DNA from 2 places in the Lysinibacillus sp. FSL K6-0075 genome. Region 1 is predicted to be linked to the other one. Evidence: riboswitches for the same ligand, from Rfam matches in the RefSeq annotation. Region 1 holds a riboswitch; the other holds the start of a gene.

The links. Region 1 has a riboswitch for preQ1 ahead of queF (preQ(1) synthase). Riboswitches for the same ligand answer to the same signal wherever they lie in the genome.
Region 2: another riboswitch for preQ1. It lies ahead of MHB65_RS02470 (QueT transporter family protein); the one in region 1 lies ahead of queF (preQ(1) synthase).

What each region holds. Positions count from the first base shown of each region.
Region 1 covers NZ_CP151947.1:4,965,359-4,976,183, forward strand. Annotated here, with positions in the region: gene MHB65_RS24970 (TerD family protein) at 1-1,044, opposite strand, end outside; gene MHB65_RS24975 (MFS transporter) at 1,281-2,471, shown strand; gene MHB65_RS24980 (VUT family protein) at 2,592-3,131, opposite strand; gene queE (7-carboxy-7-deazaguanine synthase QueE) at 3,178-3,906, opposite strand; gene queD (6-carboxytetrahydropterin synthase QueD) at 3,899-4,369, opposite strand; gene queC (7-cyano-7-deazaguanine synthase QueC) at 4,373-5,032, opposite strand; gene queF (preQ(1) synthase) at 5,152-5,652, opposite strand; PreQ1 riboswitch class I at 5,777-5,823, opposite strand; gene MHB65_RS25005 (hypothetical protein) at 6,081-6,266, opposite strand; gene MHB65_RS25010 (ATP-binding protein) at 7,023-9,170, shown strand; gene MHB65_RS25015 (response regulator transcription factor) at 9,178-9,876, shown strand; gene MHB65_RS25020 (flagellin) at 10,104-10,825, opposite strand, start outside.
Region 2 covers NZ_CP151947.1:525,716-536,540, reverse strand. Annotated here, with positions in the region: gene MHB65_RS02480 (ABC transporter permease) at 1-819, opposite strand, end outside; gene MHB65_RS02475 (ABC transporter substrate-binding protein) at 905-1,927, opposite strand; PreQ1 riboswitch class I at 2,249-2,293, shown strand; gene MHB65_RS02470 (QueT transporter family protein) at 2,300-2,782, shown strand; T-box leader at 2,851-3,050, shown strand; gene trpB (tryptophan synthase subunit beta) at 3,110-4,273, shown strand; gene MHB65_RS02460 (long-chain fatty acid--CoA ligase) at 4,318-5,937, opposite strand; gene MHB65_RS02455 (L-threonine 3-dehydrogenase) at 6,132-7,085, opposite strand; gene MHB65_RS02450 (methyl-accepting chemotaxis protein) at 7,437-9,107, opposite strand; gene MHB65_RS02445 (FtsW/RodA/SpoVE family cell cycle protein) at 9,352-10,518, shown strand; gene MHB65_RS02440 (BadF/BadG/BcrA/BcrD ATPase family protein) at 10,576-10,825, opposite strand, start outside.

The sequences.
Region 1 (10,825 bases):
AGTAACGGAGGTTCCATTATGATTATCTATACTCATGGACACCTTATACCTGTAGAATGAGCCTGTGCCATTTGATTGAGCGGAGTAAACGACAGGAACAACTGCCAGAACATTATTATTTAGTCTCAATTTGATTACTTCAGTTTTCGTTGATCCACCAGCTCTCCCAACATCCCCCATGTGTTCGACTACTCCGTTGCCAAAACTCCTCAGTGGAGGTGTTTTTTTCGCCCCAAACATAGCTACATCGATCTGCTGACCATCCTTTGTATAGACTAAAGCATATATATCGTAGTCAGTACCAGTTTTCCAAGATACCGTAGCAGTAATTTCAGGCGTTTTATCAATGATAACTGGCTTTTGACCTTTGGTAAGACTGACATTCCCCTTTACCTTTTCAAGATTTATCGGTGACAACATGTTTTGTCTATTTGTATTTTCCTGAACAGTTAGTGATTTATCAGGTTCTCTCGGTGTTTGTTTTTTTATAGTTGTAGATTCAGAAAGCTTGTTTTGTTCATCAGGTTCAACTTCAACACCGTAATTTTTACATAACCCCTCTAACCCAGAATCAAATCCACGCCAAATAGATCTCACCTTTGTCTGACTATTCCTTAGATATAATTCTAATACTACTATTCCATTCTCATTTGCGAACTTAGATGGCGCTAAATCGATAACAGTGCTATCAGTACATATCTCTGCCTTTAAATTTTTCACATTTGAAAAACCTCGGCTATTATCTTCTGTAAGTGTTATTGCTATTTTAGTAATACCTTCAGGAATTTTACTCATGTCAAAATTCATTTTATGTATTTTTATATTCCCTACATTCTCAGATGGTATCAGGGTAGCTGCACCAGATATGCTAGTTGGTTGATTATAAAATATAATTCCGTTATCTCCTTGTACCTTGTTTGCATCCGTTAAAAGAAATGCAGTTAACGAAATATCGACCAAATTAGACATTTCGTAGCTAATAGTAACACTACCTTTTTGGGAACTTATAACTGTATTTTCTCCCATCTGAAGGAATTGAATCATGTGAATCCCCCTTTTCCCCTTATTATTTATACACATCAAACAATTTTAAAGTTAATCTTCCAATAGAAAATTCGAGTAATATTTACAAAATCCTTCTTAAGGGGAATCGTTGGAAACAAATACTGACAACATATAAGGAAAACCAATCTAATTTCTCATAAAAACATTTTATGCTATGATGTTTAAATTGTGTCTACTAAGTAACACAGTTACATTCATCTAAGAAAGAGGTATTTATGCATCATACACAGTTATCCAAGCGACATTGGTTACTTATCTTAACACTAGCATTATTAACATTTGTTCTTGGGACAAGCGAATTTGTTATTGTCGGGATCTTAACTGATATTTCTTCAAGCCTTCATATGACAAATGCAAAAGCAGGCACACTCGTTTCTGCGTTCGCTATTACATTTGCCATAGCCACACCACTCGTGATGTCAGCAACAAGCCATTTTCCAAAGCGTAAATGGATGCTGTTTTTGATAGGTTCCTTCATTGCCTTAAATGCTCTGTGCGTAATTTCAACGAGCTATAGTATGCTCCTTATACTTCGGGTTATGACAGCGATTGTAACAGGCGTATTGATCTCTCTAGCCATGATTGTTGCAAGCGAAACCATGCCGACTAACAAACGCGGCCTTGCTATATCATTCGTTTTCGGTGGTTTCACACTGGCAAATGTAGTTGGCGTACCCATTGGAATTGTTATCGCCGAATGGTACGGCTGGAATGCCACTTTCATGTTAACCACTCTTCTCGGAGGGTTGGCGTTTGCGGCATCTTTTTTTGTCTTACCTACTCGACTCAGCCAAGTACGAAGCTCGATACGCGATCAATTTTCTTTACTAATCCAACCACGAATTTTAATTGCCTTTTTCATTCCTGCGCTTGGGTTTGGTGCAACCTATGCAGTCTTTACGTACCTTGTTCCTATTTTAAAGGGGATGGGTGCACCAAATAATTCTATCAGTTTAATCTTATTCGGTTACGGGTTTCTTTCGATTTTCAGCAACATTCTTGCCAGTAAAATTGCCAGTCACAATGCCATAGGTCGACTTCGGTTTGTTTTTCTCGTCCAAGCAATTGTACTGACAACTTTATTTTGGACGACAAATCATTTTATTTTAGGACTAGCAAACATCGGATTAATGTCACTAATGGCCATCCTCTTAACAACATCTACTCAGCTTTATTTAATAGATTTGGCCGAAATTTATAAACCAGATGCTAAAGGACTCGCTGCTTCTCTTATGCCAGTGGCAAGTAACGTAGGCATCGCCTTTGGGTCTGCATTAGGCGGAATTGTGTATCATCAAGGAAATTTGATGAATGTCACATGGGTCGGTGGTATAGTTGCCGTCTGTGCAAGTCTGCTAACTTTCTTTAGTTATCATTTAGATCATAAACAAAAGAAAATGGCATAAAGATGCACTTTAGTAAGAATATAAATCAAACAGACCCATTCGCATAAAGTGAATGGGCCTGTTATTAAAACAATTACTTGTGATACGAATCTTCATAATAAGGAAGGCTATTTCAAAGAATTATCCTGAAATGAGATGTTTTTCTTTCATTGGTCCAACTTTATTTAAAATGATTGCACCAACCATTTGAATAATCGTCTTCACAATAATTTGCCCCAAAATAGTGGCAGGTACCGCTTCCCATGGCAATATATTGGCGCCAAGTGGACTTAAGCCGATTACTACGAAAATTGCAGAATCTAGAAAGCCTCCAACAATTCCACTGTAGAACACACGCCAAGCCATTGGTAATTTTAATCGAGTATAGATTTCTGTATCAGCCGTTTCAGCGACAATAAACGATAGCGCTGATGCTACTACAATCAAAAGTGTATCTCCCAGTAGGAATGATACCACTGCTGATAAAATTAAAGCTGTAATAATAAATAAATACGTTTTTGCTCTACCATATTTATTTTGTACTAGGTCACGAAAAATAAAGGTCGCCCCAATTAAAAGTGTCCCCATTGGAACAATAAACATACCAAAGTGCAATGGTGCAAATGCTGCCGTTACCACATTAGCGATAACAATAGATAATAAATAAAATAATACGCTCATACTATTACTCCTCAAGTAAATTTAAAAGCTTTTTTGTAATGGCACACTATACACCTCTTTTATTCCCCCAAACAAGGGCGTGTAACTGTGGCAGTACTTTAACATCTCTTAATTCTTCATCCTTCATTACTCTATCAATCAGCGCATGATATTTATCCAATAAATGCATAATTAATTGTGAATTATCAGTTGTCGTAAGATCATCATTGCCGACTTGAAGATAAAAAGGAATCATTGGATATCGATGGTGAATTTGTTTAGCATAATCGTAATCCTCTTGATTAAAAACGACTATTTTGAGGGATACATGGTGATTGCTGTTTCGATCTTTAAGTTTTTCGAAGATATAAGAAAGCACAGAATAGTCTGTGGTCATTCCAGAACTAGGTGGCTTTGGTGAAATTGTCAGTTCATCAATCTCATACATCCATTTCTGCCACCTACTCCCCTGTGTTTCTACCCCGATTTTTATGTCATTTTCTTTTAAAATGGCAATGAGCTCTGCTAAATTCGGATTGAGTGCAGGATTGCCTCCTGAAATCGTGACAAATGAAAAACCATTGCCCCCCATTCGTTTCAACTCAGCCCAAATCTCTTCCGCTGTCATTTGGACAATAAGATGCTTTCCACTGCCATCCCACGTAAACGATGAATCACACCAAGAACAGGAGTAATCACATCCTGCAGTTCTCACAAACATGGTCTTCTGGCCAACGACCATTCCCTCGCCTTGAATTGTTGGTCCAAAGATTTCAATCACAGGTATCTTACTCAACTTCCATCCACTCCCGTCTCGCTTCTGCATAGCTTGTCGGAGTTTCATAAAGTTTGATAAACTCTACACGCGCACCGTTATATCCTTCATCAAGCAAGGCCACTGTCAACTTTTCGTAAATCCACACAACTATATTCTCTGCCGTCGTATTCATAGGTGGAAGTGTTTCATTTAAATAGCGGTGATCTAAATGAATCTCTATTTTTTGTTTCCATATTTTTTTTATATCGCCAAAATCAATCAGCAAACCACGTTCATCTGTGTAGCCACTCAGCCCTAATACTACACGATAGGTATGACCGTGCAGATTTTTACATTTCCCTTCATAATTATGTAAATGATGAGCAGCATCGAAGGTAAATTCCTTGCTTACGAGAACACGCTTTACATGATAGTTCAATTGATTTCTTTGAATATCCACATCAATTTTTTGGAGTCTCTCGACGATTTTAAAATCTGACATGCCTTAAGACTCCTTCCTATAACGCAAATATTCATCAAGTCCTTTTTTTCGCAGTTTACATGCTGGACATTCACCGCAACCATCAGCTATGACACCGTTATAGCAAGTCAACGTTCTTTCTCGAACAAAGTCCAATGCCCCGAACTGATCAGCAAGCTCCCATGTCTGTGCCTTATTCAGCCACATCAATGGTGTATCAATTACAAAAGAATCATCCATCGATAAATTTAACGTTACATTCAAGGATTTAATAAAAACATCTCGGCAATCTGGATATCCGCTAAAATCTGTTTCACAAACGCCAGTCACGATATGCTTAGCTCCTACTTGACTCGCTAAAACACCTGCAAATGAAAGAAAGAGAAGATTTCGACCAGGAACAAAAGTCGATGGCAGCTCACCATTATCTCCGTCTTCTACTTTAATATCTTGTCGTGTCAAAGCATTCGGAGCAAGCTGGTTCAGGAGTGACATATCAAGAATATGATGCCTGATTCCAAGTTCACTCGCTATCTCCTTTGCACATTCAATTTCAAGACGATGCCTTTGACCATAATCAAAAGTGACTGCCTCAACCTCTTCAAAACGTTCTTTTGCCCAAAACAAACAAGTTGTACTGTCCTGACCTCCACTAAATACAACAATTGCTTTTTCCTGCTTCATCTATAAAACTCCCTTATATCAAAAAAACAGCACTCTAAGAAAAAGTGCTGCTTTCTTCTTAGTTTTTTAAAGAGGGTAGCTAAAAACCTCTTTCTTGATTGAACTATTCAAATCTTCATTTATCGATTATCAATTTTTTCTGGATTAAGATCGTGGTTCATTAAACGATATTTGGCGATTTCTTCATATTTCGTTCCTGGCTTCCCATAGTTACACCATGGATCGATCGAGATACCCCCACGTGGAGTAAATTTCCCCCAAACCTCAATATATCGTGGATCAAGCAATGCAATTAAATCATTCATAATGATATTGACGCAATCTTCATGGAAATCGCCGTGATTTCTAAAACTGAATAAATACAATTTTAGTGATTTACTCTCAACAATTTTTTTATCCGGGATATACGAGATGTACATCGTGGCAAAATCCGGCTGATTTGTCAAAGGGCATAAACTAGTGAACTCTGGACAATTAAACTTAACGAAATAATCTCGATTGGCATGTAGATTATCCACTGCCTCTAATACTTCAGGTGCATAATCATAGGAATACTTTGTACCTTGATTACCTAATAGGGTTAAATCCTTTAATCCTTCTTCATGACTTCTGCCAGACATAAAAAAACCTCCTTGTAAAAATGTTTCCCAACACTTTTCAAGAGAGGCATCACCAATCAGTCTATTAAAACATAAGTAAAAACATAAAAAAGCCACGTCCGATATGGACATGGCATATTGTCATGTTTCCATAGTTTTTTATAGAGGGTATCAGCTATGAACCTCTCCCGTTCTAGTCCGGGCATTCTTTTCTTCAATATCGTACAAAAAATAGTACAGCACGTCAAATAGATTTTTTTATAAAATCTTACCCTATGGAATACGAATTACAAGCATTATGAAAACTGCACTTAGACTAGTCACGGAGAACTGTATCATAATAAAGTGTGGTTTTAATGAAAACAGAAAAAATGTTTCCGAAATTCTTGAATCATTTAAACTAAAGATTTCCACTTATCCTGCTAACCATTTGTTAGTAGCACCCCGATTTATAATCGCTCTAAATCCTGATATTCTTTCATATAAGGACCATCCTCTGCAACATATGAATGATACAATGCCTTTACTGCAAAATTTTTCTCTAAACCCATTTCAGATTTTAGCTTTTTTAATTCATCATGCAATGTTCGATGTTCATTGATTAGCTTTAGCATAATTGATTTATTATATTTCATTATATTCATCCTTTTTGTCTATAACTTGAGGAATTACAACTTTAAAATAGTTTGGAACTACAAAATACTTGAGCATCGGAAGCTGTTCTAGTATTTTGGAAGGTCCCTCTGTTTTTTTTTACTGTCGAAAAGAAGAATAAACCTCATTTAGATACATTACGGTGAACCTTATCATAAGTAAAGGTGGTTTTTAAAAAAACAGGCACATTTGTATGAAGCGAATGTGACCGATCTGATTTGTATTGCTTAACTGCAATTTATATAAACATTTTTCCCAAAAATACCCTAAATATAACAAAGATTAAGCGTAAACTATATATATTTAATACTTTAAGTGCCATTATTGATGTAGCATGCATTCGAGACAAACGGAGTGCTGTGTGTCACTCATAAGGAAGTAATAGTTAGGAGCCGCATCTACCTGTGTATTGAATGTGGTAGCTGAACGGGTCGAACTAAAGAAGTGAGGCTATTTGGATCCCCCGCAAAATCATGGAAAATATCTTTGAAGCAAGTCGCCACATTGTGGGGTAAGATCTGAATCTACCGTTTAGATCTGCATCGGTTAGTCTGCTTCGTTAACCGCTCCCTTCTTCTTGCTTAAAACTTGGTTGCACGTAAGAAAAAAGGACCTCATCGTAATGATTGTGTACAACGCCCCACAGATTTTTGTAGGATACATTTTCCTTTAATGATGATATTATTTAGATAATTAACTTACTTATTGCGCTCTTGGAGATTGGGGTTGGGTTCATAATGAGGGGTATTCTCCGATTCAGTTCTCGTACTATTTTTCTTCAAATAGCTGCTGCCATTGTTTTTGGTTTGGTTGCAAGCTATGCCGTCATCTCTGTACCGGACTCCCCTAAGTTCGAAAGTGAAGAAGGCATTCTGGATTTAACGCAGGTTCATGTTAGTGAGAATCCTCTAAATTTAAAAGGGGAGTGGGCGTTCTACTGGCAAGAGCTGCTGTCGCCTGAGGACATACAGAATCGCTTAGCAAGAGACGGAAATAATGACCGTTGGATCAATATCCCGAGCTCCTGGCTAGGCTATCGGTTAGAGGGTCAGCAACTGAACGGTACAGGCTTTGCAACATTTCGGGTGATCATCAAGCTTAGCGAGCAAGATAGGAATGAGCGGCTTGCCCTACGGCTGCCTACCATTTTTCATGCGTATAAATTATGGGTTAACGGTGAACTACTGGCAGAAGTTGGTACAGTTAGTAGGGACAAGGGCAGCGTGACTCCGCATCTGGCAACGAAGCTGGTGTTCTTCCAGCCCGAGAATGACAGGGTGGAGCTGGTTATGCAAGTAGCCAACTTCCATCATAAGCGAGGCGGCATCACCAAGTATATAGAGTTTGGCGGCAGTGATGTGTTAACGGTTAGGACAAATCTGAGAATCGCCGCAGAAATGTTCACCACCGCAGGCCTGCTTGTGATTGGCGTATATCATCTGCTGTTGTTCGGACTTCGACGCAAAGACAGGGCTCCATTGTATTTTGGTCTGTTCACCGTGTTATCTGGTATCCGATCCTTGCTGGTCGGCGAGCTCTTGCTCACACAATTGTGGCCAGCATTTCCATGGGGATTGCAGTTCAAGATCGAGTACCTGATTCTTTGCAGTATTGGTTATATCATGACGATGTACTTTGATAGTATTTTTCCGAATTATGTGTCGCGTTGGTTTCATCTTGGCACGCGGATTGTTACCGGCGCATTCTGTATCGTTGTTGTAATGACCCCTGCACTTCTATATACCAAAATGTTACTAATGATCGGTGTGATGGTTTTTCTGCATATGATTTATCTAATGGTTGGGCTAGTAAAAGCGGCTATGCGGCGTATGGAGGGAGCGCTAATCTTCCTGCTCGTGTCGGTGGTTGGTTTAGTTACTGTCGTCAACGATTTTTTATATTACAATGAATGGTCACGAATTGGAAATACCTCTCCGCTTGGTCTGTTGGTGTTTACGATTGCACAGATGATTCTGCTTTCTTCAAGATTTACGAAGGCGGCATCGAACGAAGAGAGGATTACACGTGAGCTGCAGGACGCTAACAACAAGCTGACCGAAATGAATATAAATTTGGAACAGATTGTACAAGAACGCACACATGCTTTATCCGTAGCTCATGATGATCTCCGCACATCATATGACCGATTGCTTCACTCCGAGCAAGGGAGAAAGAAGCTCCTTGCCTATATTACGCATGATCTGCGTATGCCGCTGTCCAGCATGCTTGGTTATGTAGAAGCTGTGCAGGACGGGGTCAAGCCGGAACGTAATGAACAGTATCTGAAGTATATCCAGGATAACACGATAAGGATTAACCGGATGATCGAGGAGTTATCCTTCTTGTCGCATTTGGAGACGGGACAAGTCTCGTTCCAAATGGAGCCGGTTCATGTAACTCACTTCTTGCGTGGTTTTTTTGAACAATATGAGCTGGTTGTGTATGACGCAGGTTTGGATTTCATGCTGGATATCGGGGATGCGGAAGATCAACAACCTAACTTGCCTGTTGTCGAGATGGATGCGCAAAGATTCGATCAGGCGTTGTTTAATCTAGTGTCGAACGCGATGAAGTTCACCTCTAGCGGTGGGCTGGTGCGTATTGGGCTAGCTGTGGAGGAGTTGAATCATACCCGCTATGCTATCATTAGCGTACAAGACTCTGGCATAGGCGTTCCTCCAGATCAGCTTGAGAAAATTTTCGATCGCAATTATAGATATGATAGACCGGGCGTGGAGAACAGTGTAGAGGGCAGCGGGCTCGGGCTGGCGATTTGCAGGGAAATCATACAAGCGCATGGAGGGACGGTTCGAGCGGAGAGCGACGGCAAGACGGGTTTAATCATTTACATATCACTTCCATGCATTCGTGGAGAAAGTAGGTGAGCGCTAGATGAACAAATATAAAATTATGATTGTCGATGATGACCCCAACATATGTGAGATTGTTCAGGCGTATTGCGAGAGGGAGGGCTTCATATCCTCCTACAGTTATAGTGGGACGGAAGCTTTGAAGCTGCTTGCCTCGTTCGAGCCGGATTTAATTGTACTAGATGTACTGCTGGCTAATGAGAGCGGCATTGATTGGTGCAGGAACGCACGGACCTACACGAGTGCGCCGATTGTGTTTCTGAGTAGCCAAGAGGAAGACGAGGTGAAAATTAGCGCGTTATCCTATGGTGGCGATGATTATGTGACCAAGCCGTTCAGTCCAAAGGTGCTGATTGCCAAGATCAAGGCACATCTTCGCAGAGTGTCAGCGGGCAGAGGGGAACAACTGCTGGAGTTACCGGGTTTGACGCTGGATTTCTACGCACAGTCCGTCATCATGGGCAGCGAAACCATCTTTTTATCTAAAAAAGAGTTCGGTTTACTGTCCTATATGGCACAAAACGTGAATCGTGCCGTCAGTGTCGATGCGTTGTTTCAGCTCATCTGGGGAACGGATAGTCTGGAGGATACGAGAACGGTCGCTGTACATATCAGTAATTTACGCAAAAAAATCGAGGCTGACCCTACCTATCCTGAGAGAATCGTTACTATTCGCGGGGCAGGTTATATGCTGGTTGTCGAAAGTGCATTGCAAGTGTGAACACAGCGTTAAGGTTGGTAGTGTGATAATGACTGTCGCTCTAGCCTTCGTACTGTGCTGACAGAATGGTTAGTGGGTCACACGAATTTTCCAATTTATGCACAGAGGCCAAGTGCATAAATGAACTTATTTCCCCAAATTGTCCTTCGTTAAGTTTAGCTTTGATATGCGCAAGTAAGAAAAAGGAAACCCTAGAGATTCTAGAGTCCCCTTTGATAAGGATAATATTAACGGAGCAACTGTAGGACACCTTGCGGCTGTTGGTTCGCTTGCGCCAGCATCCCTTGCGCAGCTTGGGAGAGGATATTGTTTTTGGTAAACTCCATCATTTCCTTAGCCATGTCCACGTCGCGAATGCGTGACTCGGCAGCCGTCAGGTTTTCTGCGGAAGCTCCAAGGTTGTTGATTGTATGATCTAGACGGTTCTGGAACGCACCCAGCTTAGAACGCTCATAGGAGACAGTTTTGATTGCGTTGTCCAATACTTCGATCGCAGCTGTCGCTTTCTCCGATGTTGTCACATCCAGTCCGTATTCAGCACCGGTATTGTTGGTTCCGTTCGTTACCGATTGAGTGGACGTGAACGCAGCACCAGTCACGGAGCCTTGTGCAGCACCAGCGTCCTTACCGGAAATACCAAGTGCCAGGGAACGCATATCCCCAATGTCTACAGTCAATGTTTGTCCGTTGTTTGCACCGATTTGCATTTTGAGACCTTGATCTACAGCGTCAGCTCCAATTGTCGATTGAGCGCCTTCGGAAGCAGTCAGCTTCAATGTTTTCGCCAGTTCGTCTGCGCCAATCGTTACCGAACCTTCACTTCCTTGAGTTCCAGTGGAGATGACGAATTTACCGTCTGCCAGACTTACCGTTGCGTTAGCAAGAGCAGGATCAGCCGCTCTGATCTGCGATTGCAGGTCGGATGCTAGACCTCCAGTTGTGTAGTTGC
Region 2 (10,825 bases), 580 kb from region 1:
GGCTCCTGCAATGACTGCAAAAGTTGTACGAATAATGGTTTTAGTCCCAAAAATAGCCTCACCAATAATAACGGATGCAAGACCGATCACAATCATACCAATCCCCATACTTACATCTGAAAACTTCGAGTATTGTGCGATTAAAGCTCCAGAAAATGCGACAAGTGCATTGGAAAGTCCTAGCCCCAAAATGATAAGTGTATCTGTATTTGCTGAGAAGCTGCGAATCATTCGTTTATTATCACCAGTTGCTCGGATAGCTAGCCCGACCTCTGTCTTTAAGAACCAGTCTGCTATTAACTTAATTAAAATCGTGATGATTAATACGACAATCAGCACACTCCATGTACCTGGTACATGCTGAAAGCCCATGCCTTTTAATAGGTTATTAAGAGCAGCATCGATCCCTAAATTGCTCCAAAAAGCTTGAAACTTTGAAAAGATTGTTTCAGAGTTTAATAGTGGAATATTCGGGCGACCTATCGTATTTTCTGCAGTTAACCCCATGATGCGTAGATTAATCGAGTATAAAGCAATCATCATTAAAATCCCTGATAATAGTGGATTAATCTTTCCTTTCGTGTGAAGAATTCCTGTCATACATCCAGCAATAAATCCAGCAACAATTGCCACTAAAGTCGCTAAGATTGGGTGGTAGCCAAGCAAAACCATTGTTGCTGCCGTTGCCGCCCCTGTTACAAAGCTTCCATCAACCGTTAAATCCGGAAAATCTAACACCCGAAATGTTAAATATACACCAAGTGCCATAATTGCATAGATGATTCCTTGCTCCACTGCGCCAAATAATGCTAAAAACATCGTTGAATCATCTCCTAAATCTCTTAATTATTTATATCGCTTGTAAAATGAAGATAAAGCGGGGATAGTTCTCCCCCGCTTCGTTTTACTTTTCTAGAATTTCTGCACCCCAAGAATCTTTCATTTCGATTCCTAAATCATCCGCTACTTTTTTATTGATTAATAGTTTCAGATTTTGAGGATATTGTGCTGGTGTATCAGCAGGTGTTGCTTCACCTTTTAAAATTTTCACAGCCATTTGACCTGCTTCATAACCGATATCGAAATATTCAAATCCATAAGCAGCTAAACCACCACGTGCCACAGAATCTAATTCTCCTACGACTAATGGTAATTTATTCGTATTGGCAACATCAATTACCGATTCTAAAGCAGAAACTACTGTGTTATCAGTAATAATATAGAAAGCATCTACTTTACCAATTAGAGATTCTGTCGCTTGCTTTACATCTGCTGAAGTGGATGCTGATGCTTCTACCACCGTTAAACCTTGTTCATCCATAACCTTTTTCACTTCTGAAACTTGTGCAACTGAGTTTTGCTCACCCGCATTGTAGACCATCCCTACTTTTTTCGCACCAAGGTCTTGTAAGAATGCTACTGTTTTAGAAATCGTTTCAGGATGTAGATCAATTGTGCCTGTAATATTTTTCCCTGGCTTCTCCATTGAGTCGATTAACTGTGCACCAACAGCATCTGTAACCGATGTGAAAATAATTGGAATATCACTTGTTGCTGTTGCAGCTGCTTGTGCAGAAGGTGTAGAGTTAGCAAAAATTAAATCTACGTTTGCACTCACTAGATTGTTAGCAATCGTTGTGTTAAGGCTGTTATCTCCTTGCGCAATTTGTGGATCGTATTCAACTTTTAAGCCAGCATCTTCAATTGCTTTTTTAAAGCCTTCCGTTGCTGCGTTTAACGATGGATGCTCAACAATTTGAGTAATCCCGATTTTATATGTTTTATCGTCTGCATTTCCGCTCTCACTTGCATTGTTTGTTTCATTTCCTTTTGAATCTGTTGTACTAGAGCCACCACTACCACAAGCAGCAAGTAGTAACACTAATCCAAAAAGAAGGAATGATAGCTTCTTCACATTGCTTTTCACAAATAATCCCCCCGATTATGTTCTCAAATATCTACCGCACTTTATCCAAACAAAGTGTGAATGTATCGCTATATTATCGTTATTATCGAGCTCAGTCAACAACATTATGAATGTTCTGACTTTTAAAAGTGACAAAATATTTTAGTTTTTCATTCAATTTGGCGCTTTAAACCGCTAAACTACGCTGTTTTAGTTATTCTATTTCTTTTTTCAACATAGTAAAAAATATTTATGACAATTTTGCGACGATAGGACATTATAGACAAAGTCTGACATTTGACTTCTACTAGATATGTATAATAAAATATTTACTTGTGTGAAAGCACCGTGGTTCGTAACCATCCCACGAAAAAAAACTAAGGAGAAATGAATATGAAAATAAAATTTTTAGCAGCAAGTGGTATCATTGCGGCTCTCTATATAGCTGTGACCATGCTTGTTGCACCATTTGGTTTTACGGAGGTACAGTTCCGAGTATCCGAGATGTTTAACCATTTAGTAGCATTTAATCCACGCTTTGCCGTAGGGATTATTATTGGTGTATTGATCTCTAATCTCTTTTCACCACTTGGCATTTACGATTTAGTGTTTGGTGTAGGTCATTCAATGATTACACTTGGCCTGTTTATTTTAATCTGTAAATTTGTCAAAAATATATGGGCACGTTTAATTATTAATACATTGCTATTTACATGCACCATGTTTATCATTGCCTTTGAGCTGAACTTAGCCTTAGAGCTGCCATTCTTTTGGACTTGGCTAACAGTAGCGGCGGGTGAATTTGTTGTATTAGCTGTTGGTGCGCCGATTATGTATGTATTAAACAAACGCCTTCACTTTAATAATTTGATTTAACTGACGGGTCTTTTTAGATTCGTCTTTTTTCTTGACACTATTCTGAAAATATTCTACAATTCTTTCTAATAAATGCAAGGAAGAAGAGTAGTAGCAAGCATTGTTACTTCAAGAGAGCTGGTGGGTGGTGTGAACCAGTAGTACAGACTTGTGAATGGACTTCAGAGCAGCCTTATCAAATGTAAGGCCGATTTGCTCCCCGTTACCGGAGCAGGAAAGCGCGCAAAAATTGCGAATAAAGGTGGCACCACGGTTACTCGTCCTTTTTATGAGGGATTGGAGTGGCTTTTTTTTATGGAAAAATTAGCATAGAGGAGTCGAGTAAAGATGAGTACAATAGTAGAGAAAAAGGGATATTTCGGTGAATTTGGTGGAAGCTTTGTTCCAAAGGAGCTTCAAAATGTTTTAAATATACTAGATGAGAATTTTCAAAAGTATAAAGAGGATGATGACTTTAAGCAAGAATTAGATTACTATTTCCGTGAATATGTTGGTCGTAAATCCCCTCTTTATTTTGCAGAAAATTTAACAAAGCAATTGGGTGGTGCAAAAATTTATTTAAAACGTGAAGACCTTAACCATACAGGCTCACATAAAATCAATAATGTACTAGGACAGATCTTACTAGCCAAACGTATGGGAGCAAACCGCGTGATTGCCGAAACAGGTGCAGGTCAACATGGTGTAGCAACAGCTACAGCTTGTGCCATGTTTGGAATGGATTGCACGATTTATATGGGCTTGGAGGATACAAAGCGTCAGGCATTGAACGTATTTCGCATGGAGCTTCTTGGCGCGAAAGTCGTAGCGGTTGATAAAGGGCAGGGTCGCCTAAAGGATGCAGTTGATGAAGCATTTGCTGACTTAGTAGAAAACTATGAAACTACGTTCTATTTATTAGGTTCAGCAGTTGGTCCACATCCCTTCCCTACAATGGTTAAACATTTTCAATCCGTGATTAGCCGCGAAAGTCGTGAACAGATTTTAGAGAAAGAAGGAAAGCTTCCAACAGCGGTTCTTGCCTGTGTCGGCGGTGGTAGTAATGCCATTGGGGCATTTGCTGACTATATTGCAGACGAAGATGTTCGCCTTATTGGAATAGAGCCGGATCAAGCTGCTACCTTAAACGAAGGAACACCAGGTGAGCTACACGGCTTCAAATGCTTAGTGCTGCAGGACGCAGACGGTAATCCGCTCCCAACCTATTCAATAGCAGCTGGTTTAGATTATCCCGGTGCTGGACCTGAGCATAGCCATTTGAAAACAATTGGTCGTGCTGAGTATGTGACCGTGACCAATGAAGAAGTTTTAGAAGCATTCCAAGTACTTTCCAAGGTTGAAGGTATTATTCCTGCTCTTGAAAGCTCACATGCAGTCGCACATGCTCTAAAATTAGCACCAACTTTATCACCTGAGGAAAGCATTATTATTAATATCTCTGGTCGTGGTGATAAAGACGTTGAACAAGTTTTCCACATGTTAACTAAATAACTCAACAAAAGAGCGACTTCCGTTTAGGGAAATCGCTCTTTTAACTATACCAATGATCTAGGATAAATATCTGCTACATTATCTCTCAGCTTTGCTTTCAGAAATTTTCCAACAGATGTCTTTGGAATTTCCTCTAAAAATACGACTGCATCTGGTACCCACCATTTAGCAAATTGATTTTCTAAAAAGGCAAGAAGCTCTTGTTCAGTTACTGATTGCCCCTCTTTCAATACCACACAAGCTAATGGACGCTCCTGCCATTTAGCATGAGGCATGGCAATGACAGCCGCTTCTAAAACCGCATCATGCGTCATCAGTGCATTTTCCAAATCAACAGAGGAAATCCATTCGCCACCTGATTTAATAAGATCCTTCGTACGATCCGTAATTTTAATAAAGCCATCCTCTGTTCGTACTGCAATATCACCAGTATATAACCAGCCATCTCGATAGGCATCTGCTGTTCGTTCATCCCGATAGTATTCGTTAGAAATCCATGGACCTCTTAAACGCAATTCCCCCATTGTGTTGCCATCCCAAGGTACTTCACCCTTCTCATTAATGATACTAGATTCGATACCTGCCATCGTCATCCCTTGCATCGCTCGAGCTTCAATACGTTTTTCAATCGGCCAATCATCCATCCATGACATATAGTTGGAAAGTGCCACGATTGGTGTAGTTTCTGTCATGCCGTACACAACAATATAAGGAATTCCGTATTTTTCCTCAAATGTCCGAATGAGTCGGGTTGGTGAAGCCGAGCCACCACAACATATCGCTCTTAAAGAACTAATATCTCGCTCTTTCTTTTCCTGCTCCTGTAATGCGCCTATCCAAATTGTTGGTACACCAGCGGTTAATGTAACCTTTTCTTGTTCGATTAAATCCATTATTAACGCTGATGTAAATTGCGGACCTGGTAGAACTTGTGTAGCACCCACATTGACACTAGCAAAAGGTAACCCCCATGCATTTGCATGAAACATTGGCACAATTGGCATCACGACATCTCTTTCTGCAATCCCCATAGAATCAGACATACTCAGCATGTTGCTGTGTAATACTAACCCCCGATGTGAATAGACAACTCCTTTTGGATTCCCTGTCGTGGCACTTGTATAGCACATACCAGCAGGTGCTTCTTCATCAATATCCTCTGGAAATTGAAATTCTTCATCAGCAGTAGCTAATAACTCCTCATAAGATAAAACATTTTGTAATGTGGTCTTTGGCAAAGCTGTATCATCCGTCATAACAATATAGTGTTTCACTGTCTTTAGTTTTGGCGCAATATTTTCAATGATCGGTAATAAATCTACATCGACCATTAAAATCTCATCTTCTGCATGATTAATAATATAGATCAAATGCTCTTCTGATAAACGAATATTTACCATGTGTAAGATTGCCCCTGAGCAAGGTACAGCAAAGTAGGCTTCTAAATGCCGATGCTGGTTCCACGCAAAGGAGCCAACTTTCGTTCCTCTTGTCATCCCAAGCCTCGTAAGAGCATCTGCTAAACGACGCGTTCTTTTTGCCCACTGTCCATATGTTAAACGGTGTATTTTGTGTGGGCTTGTCCGTGAAATAATTGATTTTCTTGCAAAATAGCTCTCTGCTCGTTTGAAAAAACTAGTTAAAACTAATGGTGCTTGCATCATAAAACCCATCATCCCTTCATTTGTGAATTTTCCCCTTGTGAAATCGTCACAGCATCAATTTAACTGAATACTATTAATATTCCGAATATTATTATATTTTAATTCCATAATTTAATCTATATATTCCAATAATTTTCTTTTATATACATATAAAAAAACGGATGAAGTCTAGTTCTTCACCCTTTGCTTATCTATTATGAAATTGCTTTTTTATGCAGTTTAATTTTCAATTTCTCTAACATATCTACCGTCATTTTAGCTAAATCATACTCTGCTTTGAAGCCCCACTCTTTTTGAGCCGCTTCAATATTTAAAGAGTTTGGCCAGCTATCTGCAATGGCTTGACGAACTGGATCTACCTGATAGCTCATTGTGAAATTTGGTAAGTGTTTCTTGATTTCAGCCGCGATTTGCGAAGGTTCAAAGCTCATAGCAGTAATATTAAAAGCATTGCGATGAACGAGCTTACTACCGTCCGCTTCCATTAAATCTACGATAGCTTGTAGAGCATCTGGCATGTACATCATATCCATGAACGTTCCTTCTTGAATATACGATGTATACTTGCCTTGTTCGATGGCTTCATAGAAAATTTCTACTGCATAATCTGTTGTACCACCACCTGGAGGTGTTACATAAGAAATTAATCCTGGGAAGCGTACTCCACGTGTATCAACACCAAAACGATTGAAATAATAATCGCATAATAACTCACCCGCTACTTTATTTACACCATACATGGTTGTTGGTCGTTGCAAAGTATCCTGTGGTGTATCTTCCTTAGGTGTAGACGGACCAAACGCACCAATTGAGCTTGGCGTGAAAAATTGCATATTTAGCTCACGTGAAACTTCCAATGCATTCATTAATCCGCCCATATTTAAATTCCACGCTAACAATGGATTTCTTTCTGCTGTTGCTGATAATAATGCTGCTAAATGCATCATTGTATCTGCACCGAAGTCCTTTGCTAAATCGTGCATTCTTTGTCCATCTGTCACGTCCAATATTTCAAATGGGCCCTTAGTATGTTCAAGCTTTCTAATGTCTGTAGCAAGTATATTGTCCTCTCCATAAATACCACGAAGTTTTTCTACAAGCTCAGAACCAATTTGACCAAGTGCTCCAGTAACAATAATCTTTTTCATTTCCCAAAACCTCCACATGTGAACAATTGTACTTTCGGAAAGTACAAAAATATATTGATAAACATTGATTTAATAACACTTTCAATGAAATTCATTATAATGTGTTCGTTTTGAAAATACAACAATTATATTAATAATATTCCTTACAAGGAACATACAATCCCTTATTCTCAGTATATGAGGACATAAAAAATATTGTGCTACAAAAATATATAAAACACAATTGTACATCTCAAAAACACACAGTATTTACACTTTCTTAAACTAGTTTTGTAACCATGCAAAAAAAGAATCTTCTTTGCTATTTTTTGCAAAGAAGATTCTTTTTAGATATTATTCTTTAATATTAAATTATATCGAAAAACGTTTGACAGCTATTTGCAAAACTTTTGATACTTTGCGCAATTCTTTAATATAATTATGGAACTGTTGCTGAGCTGTTAATTGATCAGCTGTTAATGCAGCTACATGCTTAGTAGACACGGCATTCGTATCGGATAAAGCTGTCAACATAACCGCATCCTCACTTACCGTCTTTGTATGATTGGCAATCTCTTGAACCGTAGCAGATACTTCCATAATATACGGCTTTATAGTATGTACTTTTTCTAAGATTTGATCAAAACTTGATGCCGTTTGTCCTGTGACAGCAACACCTTTTTCAGTCGCCACTAAAACGCCTTCCATCATTTGTACCGCATAGCTCGAATCTAAATGGATGTTCTGTACAATGGATGTAATCGTTTGTGTTGATTGAACGGTTTGCTCTGCAAGCTTACGTACCTCATTAGCCACTACTGCAAAACCTTTCCCATGCTCTCCTGCTCTTGCAGCTTCAATAGATGCGTTTAACGCTAGTAAATTAGTTTGTGCTGTTATTCTTTCTATTACTTCAATCATTTGGTCAATCGATGCTGCACGCTCAACTAGATTAAAAATTGCTGTATTAGATCTTTCAACCGCCTGCTTAATCGCTTGCATTTGCGTTAAATTAGCCTGTACAATTTCTGTTCCACTTTCTGCATCTCTGGCTGTTTTTTGTGCAAAACTTTCTACAACCTGAATCTTTTCTAAAATAACCTGTACATCATTTAAAACTTCCTCTAAGGAAGCCGTATTCGAAGCTAATTTATTAGAAGAAGCGGTCGTTGACTCGGAAATAGATTGTACATCCTTTGCTATTTTTAATGTCGTTGTTGATGATTGCTCAGAGGATTTCTGCAATTTCCCTGTCATTTCTTCTACTTCATAGGCACTGTCAGTAACAGTATGGAGTAGGCGTTTCACTTCAGTTACCATTTGATTGTAGGACAGGACTACTTCACCAAGCTCATCATGAGCCACGTAACTTGCGTTGGCAGTGAAATCACCCTGTTCTGCACGTTTTAATAATGACTTTAGTTGACGTGTTGGCACATTGACTGCCTTCGTTGCGATAAATCCGATAAGGATTACAAGCAAGACAACCGCTAAGCATACACCGCCTAGTAACCAGTAGCCAAATTGCACATCTTTTTGATAAGCCTGCTGTTGGTCTTTTGCTCTTTGAACTAAATAATTTTGCGTATCCTCTAATAATGTATGACTTTCCTGACTAATTGGTAAAAAAGTTTGCAAATAAAACTGATCTAGCTCACCACGGTTCAATTGCTTAAAGTCCTCAATGGCTTCTTCCTGCTTCTTCAGCAATGACTTATACTTCTTAATTTGATGACTCATCTTTTTATCAATTTCTTGGCTATCTAGATGCTCTAAAGGCTGTGCCATGTTTTGTAAAATGGCTGCCATTTCTTTATCGTCACCCTTCGAATCTACTATAAAATCTAATCGACGCTGTGATTCTTCTAGCTCATTTAGCCATCCAATTGGGACAAGTCCCTGTGTGTAACTCTCACTTGCATGCCACGACATTTTCCTTAAATAATCTACACTAAATACACCTAGCAATACATTCGATAATACACAAACAATCATGAGTACAAGTAACTTGTCCTTCACCTTAACGAAACGGAAAAAATGCATGATCCTTGGCTCCTCCTCCAACTCTTACCAATAATGATAGTATAGAGATATAAAGCCAGTGTTATGTTTTTGTAAATTTTGATCGATATATTAAGAATTTATACCCATCCTTTAGTTCCATTTAGGTAATTTAACTTGCAAATCTATTCATACTATTGCTTCTTATTCGTACTACTTTTTGAATAAACATTTGCAACCTTCCATACATTGCCAACGTTGATAATAGAGAATGGGGGTGTTACATTTGACGCAATTCAAGAAGTTAGACTGGAATTTAGTAATCAGTCTTCTTTTACTCGGTGGTATTAGTTGCCTTTTTGTCCATTCGAGTAGTGTAAATTTCGAACAATATTCAAGCTCTTTTATTATCAAGCAATTTTTATTTTATCTCATAGGATTAACCATCATGTTTTGGATATCCTTACTTGATATTGAACAGTTGAAGAGAATCGGATGGCCATTTTACTTCCTAATCGTTGCTTTAACGGCTGGGCTTATTGTTGCACCAGAGAGCATTGCCCGGACAATCAATCAAGCAAAATCATGGTATCAAATCCCGTTTTTAGGTTCCCTCCAACCATCGGAATTTTTAAAGTTCGCTTTTTTAATAGTTGTGAGTAAGGTCATTATTGCTCATCAAGAGAAAAATGTCCGCCCCTCTTATCTAGCAGATTTTTGGCTACTTATAAAAATTGGGCTCATTGTCCTTCCTCCTTCACTTCTTGTTTATAGGCAACCCGATACAGGTATGGTCATGTTGTATATGGCAATGATTTTACCGATGATTTTCTTTTCAGGTATTCATAGAAAGCTTCTTGTCGTTTTTACAGCTGTCCCTTTAGTTATCATCAGTACGATTGTCGTGCTCTATGTCAGTTTTAATGAATTTTTTACAGAGAAGGTTTTAGGTGCTCTATCAGGACATCAGATTTCAAGAATTTATGGATGGCTTCAGCCTTATGAATATACAGATTCTTCTTTTCAAGTACGTCAAGGCTTTATGGCCATCGGATCAGGAGAGTTTGTGGGCAAGGGCTATCTACATAACAATGTCTATGTACCAGAAAAACATACCGATTTTATATTCTCTACTATTGCAGAAGAGTTAGGTTTTGTCGGAGGAGCATTTGTGATCACTCTATTATTTTTTGTTATCTATCGTATTGTTCTTATTACGGTAGTAGCGCGAGATCCCTTTATGACTTTAATGGGGGCAGGTATTTCAAGCTTACTAGCCTTCCAAATTACTCAAAATATTGGCATGACCATTGGGCTTTTACCAGTCACAGGCGTCACCCTACCCTTTTTAAGCTATGGGGGAAGTTCGTTATTATCCAACTTTATGCTTATTGGAATCGTCATGATCATACATAAATCTTACAAGGGATATATGTTTAAAGTAGGGGACTAACAAAATGCAAGTAGAGGATGGTACATACCATTCTCCACTTGCTAGATTAAAGGGGGATTAATTCGTTAAAAATGCCTTCATACTTGTATTATATTGATCGATAAATAGCTTAGCTTCATTACTAGGTAATTTTAATGCAGCTAAAGCAGCACCACCCACTGGTAAACTATAAGCACCCATGAAGTCATACTGATTACTATTCTTTTTATCAATAGCGACTAATTTTTCAATAAATAGCCTCAACTCATTAAAAACGCCACCAGCTAGCACTACTTTGACACGGTTATCTGCAAACGGATTTTTTTTG